3 regions of the Paenibacillus polymyxa M1 genome follow, and region 2 is predicted to be linked to each of the others. Evidence: riboswitches for the same ligand, from Rfam matches in the RefSeq annotation. Region 2 holds a riboswitch; each other region holds the start of a gene.
What was found. A riboswitch is a leader RNA that binds a small molecule or an ion and turns the genes downstream of it on or off. The one in region 2 is predicted to bind cobalamin.
Positions count from the first base shown of each region.

Region 1: it holds a riboswitch for cobalamin, as region 2 does, so the genes downstream of both, PPM_RS06625 (ABC transporter substrate-binding protein) here and PPM_RS25580 (ABC transporter substrate-binding protein) in region 2, are expected to answer to the same signal.
Region 3: it holds a riboswitch for cobalamin, as region 2 does, so the genes downstream of both, cobJ (precorrin-3B C(17)-methyltransferase) here and PPM_RS25580 (ABC transporter substrate-binding protein) in region 2, are expected to answer to the same signal.

Region 1 covers NC_017542.1:1,516,991-1,523,842, reverse strand. Annotated here, with positions in the region: gene cobU (bifunctional adenosylcobinamide kinase/adenosylcobinamide-phosphate guanylyltransferase) at 1-314, opposite strand, end outside; gene cobT (nicotinate-nucleotide--dimethylbenzimidazole phosphoribosyltransferase) at 311-1,381, opposite strand; gene PPM_RS06635 (ABC transporter ATP-binding protein) at 1,424-2,260, opposite strand; gene PPM_RS06630 (FecCD family ABC transporter permease) at 2,257-3,303, opposite strand; gene PPM_RS06625 (ABC transporter substrate-binding protein) at 3,300-4,307, opposite strand; cobalamin riboswitch at 4,515-4,726, opposite strand; gene PPM_RS06620 (histidine phosphatase family protein) at 4,827-5,579, opposite strand; gene cbiB (adenosylcobinamide-phosphate synthase CbiB) at 5,594-6,565, opposite strand; gene cobD (threonine-phosphate decarboxylase CobD) at 6,555-6,852, opposite strand, start outside.
Region 2 covers NC_017542.1:5,693,543-5,700,394, reverse strand. Annotated here, with positions in the region: gene PPM_RS25590 (xanthine phosphoribosyltransferase) at 150-767, shown strand; gene PPM_RS25585 (nucleobase:cation symporter-2 family protein) at 761-2,068, shown strand; cobalamin riboswitch at 2,674-2,878, shown strand; gene PPM_RS25580 (ABC transporter substrate-binding protein) at 3,097-4,680, shown strand; gene nikB (nickel ABC transporter permease) at 4,696-5,625, shown strand; gene nikC (nickel transporter permease) at 5,640-6,455, shown strand; gene PPM_RS25565 (ATP-binding cassette domain-containing protein) at 6,455-6,852, shown strand, end outside.
Region 3 covers NC_017542.1:5,463,251-5,470,102, forward strand. Annotated here, with positions in the region: gene PPM_RS24555 (sirohydrochlorin chelatase) at 1-40, opposite strand, end outside; gene cobJ (precorrin-3B C(17)-methyltransferase) at 133-1,941, opposite strand; cobalamin riboswitch at 2,249-2,436, opposite strand; gene PPM_RS24570 (TIGR00730 family Rossman fold protein) at 2,493-3,047, opposite strand; gene PPM_RS24575 (uroporphyrinogen-III synthase) at 3,246-4,103, opposite strand; gene PPM_RS24580 (GerAB/ArcD/ProY family transporter) at 4,205-5,362, opposite strand; gene PPM_RS24585 (hypothetical protein) at 5,406-5,630, opposite strand; gene PPM_RS24590 (Ger(x)C family spore germination protein) at 5,623-6,840, opposite strand; gene PPM_RS24595 (spore germination protein) at 6,840-6,852, opposite strand, start outside.

The DNA of each region.
Region 1 (6,852 bases), 1.7 Mb from region 2:
TCGCCTGCGGCCAGCAGTACGTTCGACAGCCACAGGGTCAGGCAGTCGACCAGCACCATAGGCGCAGGCTGCGACGCTTGAGCACCGCCAAGCTTTCGCAGCAGCTCCGGCAGCGCCTGCGCTTCCTCCAGCGTCTGCCAGTCATACCCGGCAGAATCGCGCTGGAGCCGATGAAGGGCGATGCGCTCCTTCATCTCCACATCATAGGCTTGGGCCGTTGCAATGTAGCAGGCGCGCGGCGCGCGCGCCATGCATAATCGCTCGGCAAAGCCGCTTTTTCCGCTGCGTGCCCCGCCGGTCACGAGCGCCTTCATCGCTGCGCGGCTCCCTGACCGTCCGATACGCCTGCATCGGCAAAGGTCGCCATTTCGCGCATAATGCGGCACGCCGCATCAATCAGGTGCAAGCTCAGCGCACCGCCCGTGCCCTCCCCGAGCCGCATGTCCAGATGGAGCATGGGCTCCAGCTTGAGCTGGCGAAGCACCGCCGCGTGTCCGCGCTCGTCCGAGGCGTGCGAAGCAAGCATGTACGCCGCGCTTGCAGGCGCAATTGCGCGTGCAGCGAGAGCAGCCGCGCCGGAAATAAAGCCGTCCAGCACCACTGGACAGCGATGTGCGGCTGCGCCGAGGATGACGCCTGCCAGGGCGGCAATCTCCAGACCGCCGACCTTGGTCAGCACGTCAAGCGCGTCATTGGCATCCGGCTGATTCACCTCCAATGCGCGGCAGACAACGGCTATTTTACGGGTAAGTCCCGCCGAATCTACACCTGTCCCCCGGCCTACGATAACTTCCGGCTCAAGCCCGGTGAGCGCACACACGACCGCAGCGCTGGCTGTCGTATTCCCGATGCCCAGCTCTCCGGTAACGAATAGCCGTGTGCCACCTTTAACCGCTTCTGCTACAGCTTCAGCTCCGGCCAAAACTGCTTGTTCCGCTTCCGTACGCAGCATGGCTGGCCCTTTAGCCATATTCGAAGTGCCCATGCGCACCTTACGATTCACCAAACTCGGGTGAGAGACATCCGCATTCACGCCAACATCTACTACCTGGACATCAGCGCCCGCATGACGTGCCAGCACATTAATTGCTGCGCCGCCTGACAGCATGTTATACAGCATTTGCTGCGTAACCTCAGCTGGAAAGGCGCTAACTCCCTCTTCACACACACCATGATCCGCAGCCATGACCATCACCGTTTTACGATCAAATTCAGGCTTATCCACGCCAGTAATTCCTGCTAACTGGATGGCCAAACTCTCCAGCTTTCCAAGACTTCCAGGTGGCTTCGTTAATTGGTCCAAATGTGCTGAAGCTGCCGAAGCCGCCACTCCATCCGGCTGGGCAATGCTATCGATCAGCTGACGCAGCTTGTCGTTCATATCTTCCACTCCCTGCTCTTTTTTTAGTATGTTCCCAATCTCCTATTGGTCTGCTGTAGACGCAGCGCTTCTGCGCAGCAAGAGCTGCGGCACACCGCTATCGGGATGCGGAAGCATCACAGGCTCAACACCATATACACGACGAATCCGGTCCTCTGTTAGCAAATCCGATGAAGTACCCAATCCTTCAACCATTCCATCCTTAAGTACAAGCAAATTATCGCAAAACTGTGCCGCCAAATTAAGATCATGCAGGACAGCAATGATTGTCACGCCCGTTTCTTGGCGCCATTCTGCCAGCAACTCCATAAATTCAAGCTGATAGCGCAAATCCAGATAAGTCGTAGGTTCGTCCAGCAGCAATACCTGTGGCTCCTGTACCATCACCTTTGCTAATGCTACACGCTGTCGCTGTCCCCCACTCAAGCGGTCCAATGTTCTGTCGGCCAGTGAAGTTAGACTCAATCGCGCTAGGACCCGATCCGTAATCGCCTCCACATCAACTCCCTTTTCCCTGCCTAGCCAGTCCTGATGAGGAAACCGTCCCATTTCTATAACTTCCCTGACGGTGTATCCCACTGGAGGAATTCCCTCCTGCTGGAGTACGGCTACAAGTTGAGAAAGCTCTTTTCTGCTGTAGCTACCGACCTTTTTACCATAGATATGAACACTTCCAGAAGTCGGCTGATCTACGCCAGAAAGCAGATGCAGCAACGTCGATTTTCCACTCCCATTCGGACCAATGATCCCCCACCAAGCTCCTTCGTCTACGTTCCAGCTAATATTCTTCAACACATGGAACTTTCCATAAGCACGGGTCAGGCCTGCTACCTCTAGCGCCCGATCATACACCTTCTGTAATTCACTTTGTTTGGTCACAACAGATCCCCCCTGCGTAGCTTCTTGTTCCGGTACAGGAGATACGCGAAGAATGGTGCCCCAACAAAGGCCGTCATAACGCCCAGAGGAATTTCCATTGGGGCCAACAACGTGCGAGCCGCCGTATCTGCCCAAGCCATAAAAATAGCTCCACCCAGTGCAGATAACGGAACAATCATCCGGTAATCGGGACCTGCCATCAGACGAATGATATGAGGCACAACAAGTCCAACAAAGCCAATGACTCCACATACCGAGACAGCGGCAGCTGTCAGCAAGGTAGATATGATCAGGACAGATAGCTTCGTCGCATCTACATGAACCCCCATATGAGCCGCTTGACGTTCTCCCAAAGCCAGAATATTCAGCACCCGTGCCCGGTTCCATAGAAACACCAGCCCAACGATCACGTAAGGTAAAAGAATTCCCGTATATGACCAACCTCGCAGACTGAGACTTCCCATCGTCCAGTACAATATTTCATTGACTGTTTCCTTCGACATGGCTGCCAGAAAAGAAACAATGGCTCCCCCAAAAAATTGCATCACCACACCTGATAAAATGAGGCTTTGGGTCGGAATTTTCCCACCTTCACGCGCCAACGTCAACACCATCCACAGCGTCAGCATGCCGGTTATAAATGCAACTAGCGGAAGCGTCCATATACCCACAAATGAAAATTGAAGCCCCCAATAAATCAGTACTGCTGCTCCGACCGAAGCTCCCGAGGATACCCCAAGGGTATACGGATCAGCCAAGGGATTACGCAACACACCCTGAAATCCGGCTCCCGCCAGCGCCAGCGCTGCTCCAACCAACATTCCCAGTAACACCCGTGGCAATCTGACCTTCAAAATGATCTGCTCTGAGGATGTATTCCAATCCGGTGTAAACGTATCACCTAACCACGGTAGGTGGTTGATCAAAATACCTGTGATCTGGCTGACCGGAAGACTGACCGAGCCGATGCCAAGACAGAGTAGCAGCGTCAGCAGCAGCAAGACAAGACCTGTCCCCCCAAAACCGATCAGTCTACGGTTCATTTGAAAATTTCAGGGTACACGCCCTTAGCCACTTCCTTGAGCCCTTCCGTTACGCGTGGCCCCGGACGACTGATCAAATTATCATCCACGGCAAATACACGATGGTTACGAACAGCCGATATTTGATCCCATCCACTGCGAGCTTTAATGATATCTCCGAGGGTCTGGCCTGTTTTGTCGTCCTTCACACTTTTACTGTACAAAATCACGTCAGGGTTTGCAGCTATAATATTTTCCTCACTGATTTGGTACCACCCCTTCTGCGTAGCACCTACATTTTCACCACCTGCTAATGTAATCAGCTCGTCCATAAACTCGCCTTTACCCACTGTCCAGCCTGGTGAAAACTCGACGTATACCCGCAGCTTCTGCCCTTTGCCGATATTTTTAACTCCTTCTTTCACTTCTGCTACATCTGCTCTCATCTTGTCAGTCACCGCTCTCGCTTCTTTCTGATGATCGGTGATTTTCCCATACAATTCGATGTTAGCTATGACATCTTCAACTGTTTTCGGTTCAGTTTTAAAAATCATAATTCCCATGTCACGCAGCTTAGTCGTAGCCTGTTCACTAAGTGAAATCCCTGCAAAAACAACTTCCGGGTTCGCAGCAATGATCGCCTCTTCGTTCGGTTTCATAATACCGCCCATTTTAGGCTTTTTCGTAGCTGCCTCCGGGTAATCAGAGTAGTCGGATACACCAACAATTTCCTTATCCAGTCCGATAGCGAACAGCGCCTCGGTTTCTGCCGGGGAGACGGAAACGATCTTATCCGGTGCTTTTTTAAATGTAAATTCCTGTCCTGTTGCATCCTTAAGCGTTAGCGGGTAAACCGTTTTGCCCGGAGGCACTTGTGCGGTTACGGTCTGTCCCGGCTGCTGTGAAGAAGCTTGGCCCTCTTTATTTTGTGCATTTTTTCCATTCGCGCCACATGCACTCAGCCCAACTGCCAATATCAGCGCCAATAGACCTGTAGTCCATACCTTTATTTTTTTTCCTGCCATGATTTGCACCCTTTCATACAAAAATCGTTAAGAGCGTTACTTGAACTTCATCCGATATTTTCTCATTCCAGCCTTCTTTTCCTATCAAAAACCCCCGCATCCTCATATCAGGACACAGGGGTCACGTTAGCACAGATCGTGCGCAGGCGGGCAGCTTCTTTCCGCATGGACAGTCACTGCGAACACGTCATCCTTTCCTCGAAGGATTATGGTGACAGGCGGACGGGCAGGTATCCTGACTTATGGAAAATGCATGTCCTGATATTCTTTCATATGCTTGGCGGCACATAAAACAGGGCTAATGAGCATGTTTCCATTTACAGTGGCGGGACCGCGTCGGACTCACACCGACTTCCCTTTTAACAGCGCAATAAAGGAAAGCAAGTTCCTCACATAGCGCCGACCTCGTCTGCTGGATATTTGATGTAGTGGTAGTCAAGCCGTTCTTTTACTTGATGATTATAGGTTAAAAAGAGTTAGCTTACAACCCAAGCAGTCGCTTTATTCGCCTTGTTTAACCTAATGAGAAAGCAATCTTGCTATACAATTGTGCGGTCCTGTCAACCTTAACTGAATCCTAAATGCTTCTCCCGGCTTCGGATTCAGACTCCAAAAATCATGGCCAGGCATAAGCATACAAGCCAACTGACGAATTACACCACCATGCGTGACAATCAAAACAGAGGACGGCGCAGCATTCGACTCCATTGGCTGAACTTCCAAAGCAATGCGCCACGCAAACAGAGAGTCTAGGAATTCACGCAGACGATTCACAAAATGAATCCAAGGCTCTCCTCCAGGTGGGGTGAATTGTTGCGGCTCATCAATCCAAGCGCGATACAACGCCACATCCTTAAGCATGTCATACGTTTTTCCATCCCACTCACCAAAGTGAAGTTCTCGCAGATGTGGTTCCATGATAGGAGGCATAGCAGAGAGGGAACATTCAGACGTCAATGCTGACTCCGGCAAAATGATCTGCAAGGTCTGGCGACATCGCATCAAGTCGCTGCAATAGATTCGAGCAAAGGAATGTCCCTGCAATTTTTTCTGTAAAGTCTTTAACTCCTGCTCTGCTCCCGACAGCAAACCCAAGTCGGCATGTCCCAGATATCGATGTTCCTTATTCCATAAGGTCGTGCCATGACGAACTAGCACGAGCTCCATGTCCCACTGCAGATCTTCTTTAGCATCATTCGGCTTACTAACCTGTTGTGAGTTCGGACTTGGTGCACTTTCTCGCACTCTTTTTCCTTCTGTATCTTGTTTCAAAATCGTGTCACTCCTCACTGCATCCATCCCAAGGCAAAACACCCTGCAGCTCCCATCAAACATAACCCTACAAACATAGTGGATACGGCGAACATCAGCCGGATCGTATGCCGGATATCCTTCGACTCCAGCGGTCGTATCCCTTCGCCCATATATGCCCGAAAGGAGCGTATGCCGTGATACACATTATAGCCACCGAGACGAATCCCTAGGGCACCTGCCACCGCTGATTCGGGAAATCCGCTATTTGGGCTTGGATGCAGACGGGCATCCCGCTTGATTGTCCGCCAGCTTCTTGCAGCATCCAGCCGATACAACCACGACGCTATCACTAGCATAACTGCTGTCATGCGAGCCGGAATGTAGTTAGCTACATCATCCAGCCGTGCCGAGGCCCAGCCTAAATGCAGGTACTTTTCATTTTTGTAGCCAACCATTGAATCGAGCGTGTTTACGGCACGATATGCCAGTGCCAAGGGTGCTCCCCCGATCAGGGCATAAAAAAGCGGGGAAATAATGGCGTCCACGATATTTTCAGCGACCGTTTCGACGGTACCGCGCACAATTTCGGGCTCGTCAAGCTGCTGCGTATCCCTTCCGACAATCATGCCTAGCTCCCGACGTGCCCCAGTCAGGTCATTCGCCTGCAACGCTCGGTATACTGCCATCCCTGCGTCCTTTAGACCTTTGGAAGCAATCGTAGTTGCAATCAGAACAATTTCTACAACGACAGACAACCACGGGTGAATCCAGGCAAGCACACGCAACAGCCCCCAGGCAAGCACAAAGGAACCCCCAGCCACAATAAATGGAAGCAGTATGCCCGCACGTTTCAGTCCTCGGTCACTGCGGACCTTACGGCGAATCGCTTTTTCCAATGCTGAAATGGCATGTCCCATCCCGATGACTGGATGCGGCAACCATCTCGGATCACCGATTAGCCTGTCCAGCAGATAGGCTGCCATGATAACCAAGCTAACGATCACGCCGCTCCTCCTCCAGCACTTCACTCAGTGCAGACAGCAGCATATTGTTGGCTTCGGCGTCCTTAACCGCAATTCGAAAATGGCTCGCTGACAGTCCAGGATACATGGCACAGCTACGTATAAGAATCCCGCGTTGTCCAAGCGCCTGCTGAATAGCCGATGCACTCCACGTTCCCGGCGCCCTTGCTAGCACGTAATTGGCTTCGCCGGGAACGACACCACAGCCCCATTCCGCCAAGGCAGCCAGTAAGCGACTGCGCTCCGTAGCAATCAGTTCCTGTGTGCGG
Region 2 (6,852 bases):
AATGCGGGCATTTTATTTGTGCGCCAATCCGTCAGGGATTACGACCCCAAGGACAGGCTTCACTTGAGAAACGACTCAAGGGAGCTTGTCCTTTTTTGGTTTTAGCAGGTTTTATTCTATTTAAAGTACAGAGGAGCGATATTCGCATAATGAAAGCTTTGGAAGAACGTATTCGTCAAGAGGGACAGATTTTATCCGATACGGTGTTAAAGGTAGATTCATTTTTGAATCATCAGGTGGATACAGCACTAGCATTGGAGATTGGCAAGGAGTTCGCACGCCTGTTCGGCAATGCTCCGATTACCAAGGTACTTACCATTGAAGCTAGTGGTATTCAATTTGCGATGGCTACTGCTATTGCCTTGGGGGTACCGTTCATTTATGCGAAGAAGAAGAAGGCGATCACGCTGAATGAACAGGTATACTTCGCAGAGGTTCATTCATTCACTCGGCAGGAAACCTATCAGGTGAGCATTTCCCAAAAATATCTCGATGCTAGCGACCATGTACTGATCGTGGATGATTTCTTGGCTACTGGTGCAGCTTTGGTCGGACTTACGGATATTGTGAAGGAAGCAGGAGCGGAACTGGCCGGAGTCGGCTGTGTAATTGAAAAGAGCTTTCAGGAAGGCCGCGGGTTGTTGGAGCAAAGGGGCATTGCCGTACGTTCTCTTGCGCGTATCGCTTCCATGGCACCGGGCGAAGTCCATTTTATAGAGGAAGCTGGCATGGTGATTCCTCCCGTTAAGGAGAATGTGGGATGTTAAGTAAACAAAAATTATTTGCGCTGGGCTTCCAGCATGTCATGGCGATGTACGCCGGAGCCATTGCTGTTCCTCTGATTGTAGGGGGAGCACTTCACCTGACGCCAGCCCAGATGGCCTATCTAGTGGCTGCTGATTTATTCACTTGCGGGATTGCTACATTATTACAGATTATGGGCACACGCTTTTTTGGAAGTAGATTGCCTGTCATTTTGGGCTGTACGTTTACGGCAGTAGGACCCATTATCGCAATTGCTTCGACCTCAAATCTGGCGACAGCGTACGGTGCCATCATTTTGTCCGGTATATTTGTGGTGCTTGCGGCACCGCTATATGGCAAACTGTTACGCTTTTTCCCAACAGTGGTTACCGGCTCGGTCGTTACGATTATCGGTCTATCCCTTATTCCGGTGGCGATGAACAATGTAGCGGGTGGTCAGGGCAGCGCGGATTTTGGACAGCCGCGTAATTTGCTGCTGGCACTGGTTACACTACTGGTTATTCTGCTTGTCAATCGAGTAGCTAAGGGCTTTTTACGCTCGATTTCCGTACTTATTGGTCTGTTCGCAGGTACTGTAGTCGCCTATGTGATGGGAATGGTGCACTTTGCTCCCGTAGCGGATGCTTCATGGGTGAGTATTGCGCAGCCGTTTTATTTTGGTAAGCCAGAATTCAGCATTATGGCGGTATGCACGATGATTATCGTCAATATTGTCAGCATGGTCGAGTCTACGGGGGTTTATCTGGCAGTAGGTAAAGCGATTGATCAGAAGGTGGAACAAAAGCAAATCGTCAATGGACTTCGTTCGGAGGGGCTTGCGATTATGCTGGGCGGTATTTTTAATGCGTTCCCTTACACGGCCTTCTCGCAAAATGTGGGTCTGATCTCGCTAACTCGCGTCAAATCGCGTAACGTTATTTTTGCTGCGGGCGGCATCATGGTCGTTCTCGGTTTGCTGCCTAAGCTGGCTGCCTTGACGACAGTGATTCCTAACGCTGTGCTGGGCGGGGCAATGATCGTCATGTTTGGCTCGGTTGCTGCATCAGGTATGTCTATTTTGTCAGAAGTAGATCTGCGGAAGGAAAGCAATCTGCTGATCGCAGCATGCAGTATTGCTGTAGGCCTAGGCTCAGCTGTTCTGCCGCAAATGTTTGACCAACTGCCTAGCTTTGCCAAAATGCTGCTGCAAAATGGTATTGTATCGGGCTCGATTACGGCAATTGTCTTGAACATCGTTTTGGCAAGAAAACAGGGTGAATCGGTCAAAGGCGTAAATGTCTCGGAGGTTCCACAGAAGGTTTGATGAATAGGAAATAGATAAAAACAGCCGGAAAGAGGACGTAGCCTCTTTTCCGGCTGTTTGGCATGGGGTTACCCAGAGCGGATTATAGTGGTGGATGTTTTCGGACCATGGCGCAGCTTCCCGAAAGGGGGTGAAGCCGATGGTCACACTTGTGTCGTGCTACGATGTGTTGCGTTGGATGGTTACGTTACTAAGCCTGGTGTTTAGTATTCGTAAACTTTATCGCTGGCTGCGTCGGAAATTTCGGAACAAGCGAAAACCCACCGCTTGATTAGGTTAGGCGCCTAACGGTGGGTTTAGCTAAGCATTTAGCGCGCCGTGGTGATCCACAGCCTTTCAAATCCTAGGAGTCTTTGCCGTTGGCGCGGCGAAGGCTCTTTTTAGTATACGGATACGGTGGATATCTCTATACCTAATTTTAGCACGTGAATTGCGTGCATGCAATGAATAGTCACAGCCTTGATTCTCATCGTATCATTCAAATTTAAAATATTACGCTGCATTTGTTGACAAGCCAGTAGCAACAAAATAAGATAATCCTAATTCGTAATAAAAAGGAATAAAGGAAGAAAACAGGTGTGAGCCGGACAACTCTATATACGAGGTTTTGTTGAGACGATGTAGATAGTTGTTGAGCGTGTTCACTTAAAAGGGAAGTTCGGTAGATTCCGACACGGACCCGCCACTGTAAACAGGCATCAGCAGGGTACTGCTGGAGCTTTCAGAATAGCCACTGGAACTGTGAGGAACCGGGAAGGCCTGAAAGATAAGCCTGGAGTCAGGAGACCTGCCTGTTTTGACATCACTGTCAGACCCACGGGATGCTGGGGAGGTGGTTAGGCGTGCTGCATACGGAATGTCTGAAACCGATCTGATCCCTTCTATGTTTTTGGAGTTGGCTTTGAGGTGAGTTTTGACATTTTATAATGAAAGCATTTCTGACTGCTGGTCAAGTGGTTGGGAATGCTTTTTTCGCGTTTTGCGTTAGGTTTATACGATATTTTACAAGATAGAGGAGGACATGTGGGATGATAGGCAATCGTAATAGGCGTTCATGGTTCATATGTACAGGATTGCTGCTGCTGATGGCAGTTATGGCTCTTTCGGGATGCGGCACAGCCACGAAGACGGAGGATAGCTCAGGCAAGGGTGAGAATACGCCTGCACAACAGACTCCAGCAGGTAAAAAGCTGGTGATGGCGTATACGTGGAAACCGTCAGGCGTCGATCCGCATGGAGACAATAGCTGGGATGTGATGCGTTCCGGTGCCGGTGAGACACTCATTCGTTTGAATGAAAAGTTGGAGCCTGTGGCTTGGCTAGCCAAGGAATGGAAGCACGACAGTCCTAACGTGTGGACGTTCAGCTTGCAGGATAAGGTCACTTTTCATGATGGAAAGAGTATGGATGCAGTAAGCGTAAAAGCATCTTTGCTGCGCTCTATCGAGAAAAGTCACCTGGCGAAGGATTTACTGGATGTGAAGTCCATTGATGTAAATGGCCCGCTGACGTTGAAAATTACGACAAACCAACCGAATGCAGCGCTGGCATCCAATCTGGCTGATCCGTCAACAATCGTGCTGGATGTGGAATCCATGAAAGATGAGCAGAGCTACCCTGCAATGACAGGTGCTTTTAAAATCAAAGCCTTTAACAAGGATCAATCCTTGGTCGTAGAGCGTTATGACGGATATTGGGGCGAAAAGGCACGACTGGCTGAAGCAACGATGAAATTCATTACGGACGGTAATTCGCGCCTGATGGCGTTGCAATCCGGTGAGGTAGATGTAGCGACGGATATTCCGGTAGATAACGCAGGGGTATTAAAAAAGAACGACAAGCTACAAGTGCTGTCGGCTCCGTCCTTGCGTACCCATATGATTGTGTACAACATGGAATCGCCTGTGTTCAAGGATGCGACCAACCGTAAGGTGGTGGACAGTCTGATTCCGCGCGCATCCATTGTGAGCGCCGTCATGAGGGGCTTCGGTACGGAGGCAAGCAGCCCGTTTCCGAGTATCCTTCCCTTCGGTAAGATTGAGCGCAAAGCATTGAACGGAACGGCAGAGCAGTTGTTGACGAAGGATGGCTGGCAAAAGGATGCCCAAGGCACATGGTCCAAGCAGGGCAAGCCATTCGAGGTTACGCTGCTGACCTTCCCTCAGCGTCCGGAGCTATCCGTCATGGCTGAGGTTATTCAGAGCCAGTTGCTGAATGAGGGAATCCAGGTCAAAATTCGCAAGGTGGAAAATATCGACGAGGCGTTGACCAAAAACGATTGGGATTTTGCTATGTACAGCATGCTCACGGCCCATACAGGGGAACCGCAGTATTTTATGGACATGTTCTACTCCTCTACAAGTGAAGCTAATGTAAGCCGTTATGCTTCCAAACCGCTGGAGGATATTCTTAACAGCCTGAAGTTGGCAAAGGATACCGCACAGCGTAATGCGGTAACACTGCAAGCGCTGGATATCATCAATACAGACTTGCCGCAGTCGTTCATTGTACACCCTGACAATGTGTTTGGCGTGAAAAAAGGGGTAGAGGGCTTTACGCCGCATCCGATCGAGTATTACTACATTACAGCGCAATCTGATATTGCGGAATAACGAGCTACGTATCCTATGATTCGTTTTATACTGGAACGTGTGGCGCAGCTGCCCATCATTGTATTCGTTGTATCCACGCTGACTTTTGTACTGATGAGGCTGGCCCCTGGTGACCCTGCCCTCATTTTGCTCACCGCGCATAATGTTCCTGCTTCTGGGGAGGCGCTGACCGCGCTGCGAAACGAACTGGGCTTGAATGAGCCGCTTCATATTCAATATATGAACTGGCTGCGGGATGTGTTCACGGGACATTGGGGAACCTCATATGTGTCCAAGGAGTCGGTGCTAAACGAACTGTGGAGCAGACTACCCGCTACGGTGGAGCTAGCTTTGGCGGGCTTTGCCGTCATGACGGTGCTTACGCTTGGGATGGGCCTGGCTGCCTCGCTAAAAGTCAGCGGTCCACTAGATCGTCTGGGCAGGCTGTTCGCTTTGCTAGGATCGTCGATCCCTTCTTTTTGGCTTGGTTTTCTGCTAATCTATCTATTTTCCGTTCGCTTGGGCTGGCTCCCATCCATGGGAAGGGAGGACTGGACACATTTAGTACTCCCAGCGCTGACGCTTGGTGCAGGATTGGGAACGGTGCAAGCTCGTGTATTGCGCGCTCAAATGCTGGAGCTGAGTGACCGCAATTTTGTGAAGGCAGCGAGGGCTCGCGGTTTTTCCCGTATGCATATTCTCTTTTTTGAGCTATTTAAACATGCCGTTCTGCCAATGGTTACGCTGTTAGGTACGAATCTATCATTTATGCTGGCAGGTAACGTCATCGTAGAGACCATTTTTTCATGGCCAGGGTTGGGCAAGTATTTTATAGATGCAATTACGCAGCGGGATTACCCGGTGATTCAGGGATATGTTATGTTTGCTGCATTTTTAATTGTAGGTGTTCAGTGTTTGGTGGATGTGGTCCAGACGGTGATAGATCCAAGGCTGCGTTTGCGTTAAGGGGGAAGCTGAAAATGAAAAAGATACGGCTTTCCTTTAGAGGAAGCTTGCTGACAGGGGGCGCACTGTTTGGCCTGATCGTGCTGCTCGGATTGCTGGCTCCATGGGCCGCCCCTCATGATCCTCTGCATGTGGATCTTCTGAACCGTTTGGCACCACCCAGTCGGAAATATCCTTTTGGTACGGATCATCTGGGTCGGGATGTGCTGTCACGGCTCATTTACGGGATTCGGACGAGTGTGCTAATCGCTTGTGCGATTACGGTAGCTACGCTGTGTATCAGTCTGCCCACAGGCTTGCTCATTGGTTATGTGCGAGGGCGCGTGGATCAGTTGATTATGCGGGGAATCGACGGCGTACTGGCTTTTCCTGATATTATTTTAACGGTAGCGATTGTGGGTATTTTGGGGCCGGGTTTCGTCAACATGACTCTAGCGATTATTGCGGTACGGTGGGCGGGCTATGTCCGCTATATCCGTAGTTTGGTTCAAAAAGCTTGCCAGGAGGACTATGTACGGTATGCCCGTTTGTTCGGTAATTCACACGTGCGCATACTAAGGCGTTATGTATTGCCACAAGTATGGCCGCAATTGTTGGTTTATACGGTATGGGATATCGGACGCGTGGTGTTAATGATCGCTGGGCTCTCCTTTCTTGGACTGGGTGTACAGCCGCCCAAGCCAGAGTGGGGTGTGATGCTGCATGATGCAACCTCGTATTTTCAGGTGGCTCCGCATGTTATGATCTTCCCGGGTTTGGCGATTATGCTATTTGTGCTTGCCTGCCAGCTTCTGGGTGATCATTTTTCGGAAAAGGAGGCGGCAAAATAGTGGGGGAGCGACCAGTCACGGGGCGAAAGGACACGATAGAGCAAGCATACATGCAAAAACCGTTGTTACACGTGGAACATTTGGAGATTTGCCGTACAGGTGTAAGAGCCAGCGGAAGCGAAAGCAAACCGCTATTACGGGATGTGAACTTTTCCGTCTACCCAGGGGAAATTGTAGCCTTGACTGGGCCAAGTGGATGCGGCAAAAGCCTGACCGCACACGCAATCGCGGGTATGCTGGACCCAGGTGTTGGTGTTACGCAAGGGTGCATCTACTATAACGGGGAAGACATTATCCCGTTCCATGAACAGCGCTGGCAAAGACTGCGCCGTGGGGAAATTGCCCTGCTCATTCAGCAATCGCTGAGCGGGCTGAATCCGATCCGTACCGTCCGTGC
Region 3 (6,852 bases), 230 kb from region 2:
GGTCCCGACTTCCATGTCCAACCAACAATATTGCATCCACTGCTGTTTGTTCCTCCTCATTTATAGGGATAGTCTACATACGCCCTATTTTATATATATGCTTGTATCCGGTTCATCAAGCCTACCAACCGACTAATCACCACAAACCGCGTTCACTTCTACTGTTGCCGGTGCATCTTCATGCCGGAAACCCGCAACGATGCCTACACGTTTGAAAAACTTATGAAAACGCTCGTTCGGATGCCCTTTTTCCTTGTATTCAGCGATAATACTCTCCACGATGTCCGTAATCTGATCACCCGGAATTCCTTCCGCTACGGACTGAGCGGCATGAGCATTACGGCCGAATTTTTTGCCGCCGAGGAAAAGATCATATCCTCCCTTGCGGTAGACAATTCCGATATCCTCCAGTACCGCTCCATAGCAGGCCATGCCGCATCCGTTCAAAGCAATGCTCGTTTCCTTGGGTGCCTGTAATCCGCCGAGTACAACCTGTAGGTGCTCAGCCACAGGCACTGCGTCATCCTTCTCCATATTGCAGAAGTCGCATGCCTTGACCTTAAACACATCGCCGATCGGCATGACAATGAATTGTTCATCCCGCAACTGTCCGACCAGTTCCTCGGGGTCTAGGCACGGCACGCGCAGCACAATCTGATGATCTGGCGTGTATTCCAGCTCGCCGTCATCACCCGCTACCTCGGCGAGCAGTGCCATCTGCCGAGCAGTGAACTTCTTGTTTCCCACGCCCGGGGAAACCCCCACTTCAAACAGCGCTGGCTTGCCAAAGCCGCCTGGTGCCTTCCCAGCCGCAGCTCCTGCTCCGGCCCCTGCTGCCGTTCCAACGGCGCTCTGGGCGGTAGGCGCTTGCCCGCTCCAGCGAGCGTTGGCTTCGCCTGGCAGCTTGCCGCCAACAGCAAGGCGACCGAGCGCCTCTGCTGCCAGCGATGCTGGGGCCGCTCCGGTTTGCTTCGCAGGCGTCACCTGTACAGCAGCCATCGCTTGCGGACGTGCTTGCGTCGCAACCGCAGCACCGCTCGCGGAAGGCTCAGTAGGCGCAGTCAGAGTTCCGCCTCCCTGCGGTGCACTCAGCGCGCGATCCTCTTGCGCGCCCAGCGACCACGGCTCCGCTTCCGTGCGAAGCCGCTGATGCGGTTTGAGCACCTGTTCGGTCGCGTCCAGCGTGTATTTACGCTGATAGCCGCGTGGAGTCACGATTAAGCCGTCATACACTGTCGTCGAGGAATTGCCGATGATTACGGTCGTCAGCATCCCGATATCATGGTTCAGCATATCTTCCAGCGTCGTCACAATAACCTGCTGACGTTCACGATAAGCACTCTTCACCAGCCCAACCGGAGTCTGCGGATCACGGTAACGAAGCAAAATGGACTGCGTCTCCACAATCTGGCGGGTACGCCGACCACTACGCGGGTTGTATAATGCAATCACAAAATCAGCCGAAGCCGCAGCTTCTACACGCTTCACGATTGTTTCCCACGGGGTCAGATGATCACTCAAACTGATCGTGCAAGCATCATGCATAACTGGCGCTCCCAATAACGAAGCACAGGATTGAATAGCCGAGATCCCCGGCACAACTTCCACCTCAACCCCGTCCTCGCGACGCCAGCCTTTTTGCATCAGCACTTCGTACACTAGCCCTGCCATGCCATAGACCCCAGCATCTCCACTGGAAATGACGGCTACCTTCTTGCCCATCTCTGCTTGGCGAACCGCCTCCTGCGCACGGCTTACTTCCTCTGTCATCCCTGTGCGTACAATCTCCTGTCCGTTCAACAAGGGACAGATCAAATCAACGTAGGTATTGTAGCCGATAATGACCTCACTTTCGGCCAGCGCATCCAATGCACGTTTTGTGATATGTTCCATATCTCCTGGTCCAAATCCAATCACTAGCAATTTTCCTAATGGGCTCATCGTGCTCCTCCTATCATCCTTTTCAGGGCAGCTATACTATCTATTTCAATAATTTGTGGCATCCTGTAACTCGAAAAAACCCCATCCTGCCCGGATGGGGTTCCTATGTACGTATCTCTCTCATCAGACGAAACAGCGTAAGAGGACAGTCTTGTCTTCCTCCAGCCTGCCGTTGTTTTCCATCTGTTTTGTTTGCGCTTCAAACGCTGCTGCACGTTCATATCCACGCAAACCTGTAACCAACATGGAAAAAGCAACGTGTGCCTGATTTCCTGATTTCGTACACCCATCCTCTCCGCGAAGGTTAACGGTGCATACAGATCAAGGTAGGTCTCCTGGCTTGGCATCAACGGATTCTTTCGTCTTCCCCGTTTTGTACGAGTGACCATTTAAAAGAATCCTCTTCCTTACAGTGGCGGGACCGCTCGGGACTTGCACCCGATTCCCTGTTACCCTTTGCTCAACCGCAAAGGCACCTTGTCTGTCCGCTATTTGATTATGGGTCTTATCATAACCTTGCCTCAATCAGTTGTGCAAGCACGAAAAAAGCTTTATTTCAAGTTCTCTGCCTTATTTTTCAGCATATGCAGCAATTCATCCGGGTCCGCAGAGATACTCAGTAGTGCTGGATGATCAGCTCCGGTAAACCCTTCCTGCACGCTATGACGTACCATTTCTATCAACGGGTCAAAATATCCATTCACATTCAGCAGCCCAATGGGCTTGCGATGTATGCCGATTTGCGCCCAGCACAATACCTCGAACAACTCCTCAAAGGTTCCCAAGCCACCCGGAAGGGCTATAAACGCATCGGCCATCTCACTCATCGCCGCTTTACGTTCATGCATGCTTGCTACCTCAATAAACTCGGTAACTCCCTGATGAATGATCTCTGCATCGAATAACAGGGTGGGCATAATGCCGGTGACCTGACCGTCACCCGCCAGCAGTTCATCCGCTACTTTACCCATCAGCCCCCTGCTGGAGCCACCATAAATTAGACGGATATGCTGGCGAGCCATAGCTTCACCCAGCTTGCCTGCGGCCTCAACATATACCGATGAATGTCCAGGTCTGGACCCTGCAAATACACAAATAGAATTCATAAACGTCTCAGCTCCTGTCCTCAATATCATGCATCGAAACTTATTCATTATATTAGATAAATATTTTCGCTATAACAAAAAACTTTGTCGATGCATGTCCAACAAAAAAAGATAAAGACCTCGAAGGCCCTTATCTCTATTTTACTCTGTATTCGTAAATATAAGTTCATTTTAGCTTACTGCATTATCATTTCTAGCTCATTTCAAATGACCGTTCACGCTCTTCAGACCACAGCCATTCACCGAATCACTATGTTCAAAATATTTGCCCAGCTCCACCATCATCGCACCCATGCGCTCTTCAGTTGGAAACACGACTCGTTCAATCCCTTCTTCCAAAATGGATTGTGCGGTCACCTTGCCTACCGAAACAGCAATTACATCTTCACGAAAAGCTTCCAGTAAATCCTCAAATCGATTTTGCCCTCTCGCATATTGGGCCAAGAACCGGATTTGTGGGCCACTCGTGAACGTAACGGCATCAATCGTACGGTTTATAACATCATCTAGTAACGCCTGCAATTTTGCTTCTTCAGGTGGGATATGCTTATAAGGAAGTACTTGGCGGGTCACTGCGCCCTGCTTATCCAGCCACTCTACCAACCGGGGGGCCGGGTCTCCATGCAGTTGCAACAGCACTTCCTTCCCCTTCAGATCATATGGGCCAAAGGCCCGTGTCAATCCGATCAAACTTCCGTCCTCGTCCCGTACTGCTGGCGTAAAGCCACGCTTTTTGAGTCCATTGACCGTCTTGTAGCCCCGTGCTGCAATGTTGGAGGATTGCAGCAGCTCTATAATCTGCTCGGCCACGCCCATATCCTCCGCCATATCGAACAGAGCATCCAGTCCCATACCGGTCGTGAAGATGTACCAGTCCGGAGGGTTCTTCACCCACGATACAACAGCGTTGCGCAGCTCGATATCATCTAGAAAAACAGTCCCCTGGGCCGGACGCTCTACTGGCTCGCCCCCCATCTTCATAACTAGCAGTGCCATTTCTTCTGCTTTACGGGGACCGGCAAGAGCGACTCTCTTACCTGCCATGCGTTGTGCCATGCTGTTGCCTCCCTTGTAGAAGTCATATTTCTTTCTACCAAGTATACAATCAGAGAGGCAAAACACAAATAAGAATTACTTTTTCGATAAATATAGTAATCTTATAAGTGGGTGTGTCCTGTTTCGCTTTCCTGCTGGCCTTCTTTCTGATCACTTCTATCCCTCTCCCTACCAGATGAGGACTTATCATCGTTGCCACTCCCTTTAAATTTGGGCCGTAGCAACATCCACAGCAAGAAGGGCATGAATACAAAAAAAATGACCATCACCGCAGTCCATTCCCGGCTAAAATCATAAATTTGTACGATATTGGAGAACAGCATAAACGAACAGACATAACCTAACAAACCTACGGGCCAAACCATCAGACTCCCCCAGACATGGGCAAACATACGCTTTACCGCCAAACTGGTAACGTACAGATCAACTCCAATCTTCGTAAGAAAGGTGGGTACGGTCAGTGCTGCCACGAACAAGTCGAACCGATCCAGGAAGTCCGTTAGCTGCAACTGACGCACCAGTTCATACGATGGATAAAACAGTCGTGACAAGATAGGAACTCCAATCACTAACTCCGACAGCAACACCAGCATGATCAGAATAGCGGTTCCGAGTAAATGCCCAAACCATGCACTACGTCCATTATAGCTCTTCCCAGAAATCACAAAGGGAACGATCATGATATCGGCCATATATCCGAGCATGCGCCAGCTACCCTTGATCACTCCATCTACCTCCGGATGTAAATAGGGTCTCAGCATTGAAAAATCCATATTACCTCCAAAAAAAAGCGGCATAGTCAACAGCGTCACAATCAACAACGGGACAAAAATCTCGGTCATATTGATGAGTGTACTCATTCCACCTTTAACCATAAATACCATAGTCAATAGCACAATAAGAGATACGACCACAATCGGAGTCAGCGGCAAAAGCACCACCTCCACCAGATCGGTAATAATCCTCAAATCCCGCGCAAAAATGATCAGGAATAAAATAAGGTAAATTGCAAGCAGTAAACGCCCCAGCACAGGGTGAGAGCTTACCATCGCCTGCATCAGATCCTGATCAGGAAAGCGCCGCTTGAGTCTCAACATCGCCCAAATCGGCAAGCATAGCACAATAGCTGCAATTACACAGGTCCAGTAGGCATGCTGATTCGCGTGATCTGCTGCCTGCGCTGGAGCATGTATAAGAGTAATACCGACCTCCATTAATATACCAAGCAGCACAATTTGTCTGGTTGTGAACTGTTTCATGCAGGTACATCCTCCTTTTTCCCGCAGGCATCCATTACACGATTTACAACACGGTGGGGAGCCACATGTCAATAAATCGGGTCAGCCAAGTAGCCACATAAACAGTGCTCTTCGTCGATGTGCCGTAAATCCAGATACCAATGCTAATGACATACAGTACGCGGGAGACCCAGCGATTGACGGCAGGTGCATTGCTAATACGTTTACGGTCAATCAGATACATGAAGAGCATAGCCAGCAATAAAGGTAATAGAAATACTTTATTCATTCTGGATTTGCTCCTTTTTGACCCCGAATGGTTTGGTGACCGCACCGATATTCTCAATATGGACGACCGGATCTATGGTGACCTCCACCTTGGGATACAATTGCTCCCACTGAGGTTTAATCCGTTTCCACTCATCCGGGTGATTCGTAATTATAGCCCGGCCCAAGCCAAGCACGTCTGAATGATACTTTTGCTGGATTTCCTTGACGGCCTCTCCCAGCTCCCTCTTGATTTCCTCGACCGTCTGCTGCTCCAGCCACTTCAAATTTTCCTCTCTGGAAATATCGAAGCTCGTCTCATTTTCCTTCACATTCCCATTGCAGTTCATATGAATAGTCATTCGAATTTCGTTCCCCCGAATAAAGGGCTTGATATGGACTTTATTTTCGATGAGGTGCACAGATATGTAACCTCTACCTTTGGGAGGGGGGATAAAAATTTCTGTTTCCTTGGCTTGCTCCATACCCAACAGTAGAAACCGGCTGAGGTGATTATCAATAACCCCTGTTAACCTGTCTTGTCGAAAGACAGCCAGTCCATCGACCTGAATATTTGTCTTCTTGTCTTTAAGACTATCAGGCCCATTCTTCACCAGAGACATTACCGGCACTACCGGATCAATGCCTTCCAGCAGGACGGAATTCATCAGCAATTTAACGGAACGAGGGTTCTTCATATAGGAAAAGTTGAGCTCACGCACCATTTCCGCTGGATATTGCTCAATCGGAGCATCTGCCTGAAGCATTTCCATCGCTGACCCCTTTGTGATAACAACAAGGGAAGACAGGCGGTTCTGCGGAATACGTGCAATGACATCCATCATTTTGTTAATCCCTTCTCGTGCCAGCGTCTCCCCGAGCAGCAGCACCCGTCGATGAGAATAATTCAGCGTCCGCGAAACCTCTCGCTGTTCCTCAGTACTTGCTCCCCGAAAGCTTGGACCTGTTTTGGACTCCAGGTAGTAGGACTTCGTACCACTTGTACCTCCCCCTCCTCCTGTGCTGCCCGAAGATCCGAGCTGTCCGGGCAGAGCAATTTGCATCGTTACCCGGTATTGATCGCCTTCCTTATCAAGCCCGGTCCCCATCACAAAGGCCACATCATTCACTTCACGACGATCCCAACATCCTCCCAAAAGAACAGAACAAAGCAGTAGACAACAGAGTACAGCTGCTTTACGCATTTGCTGTGTATTCGATGTGGGCTTCATCACCATCCCTCC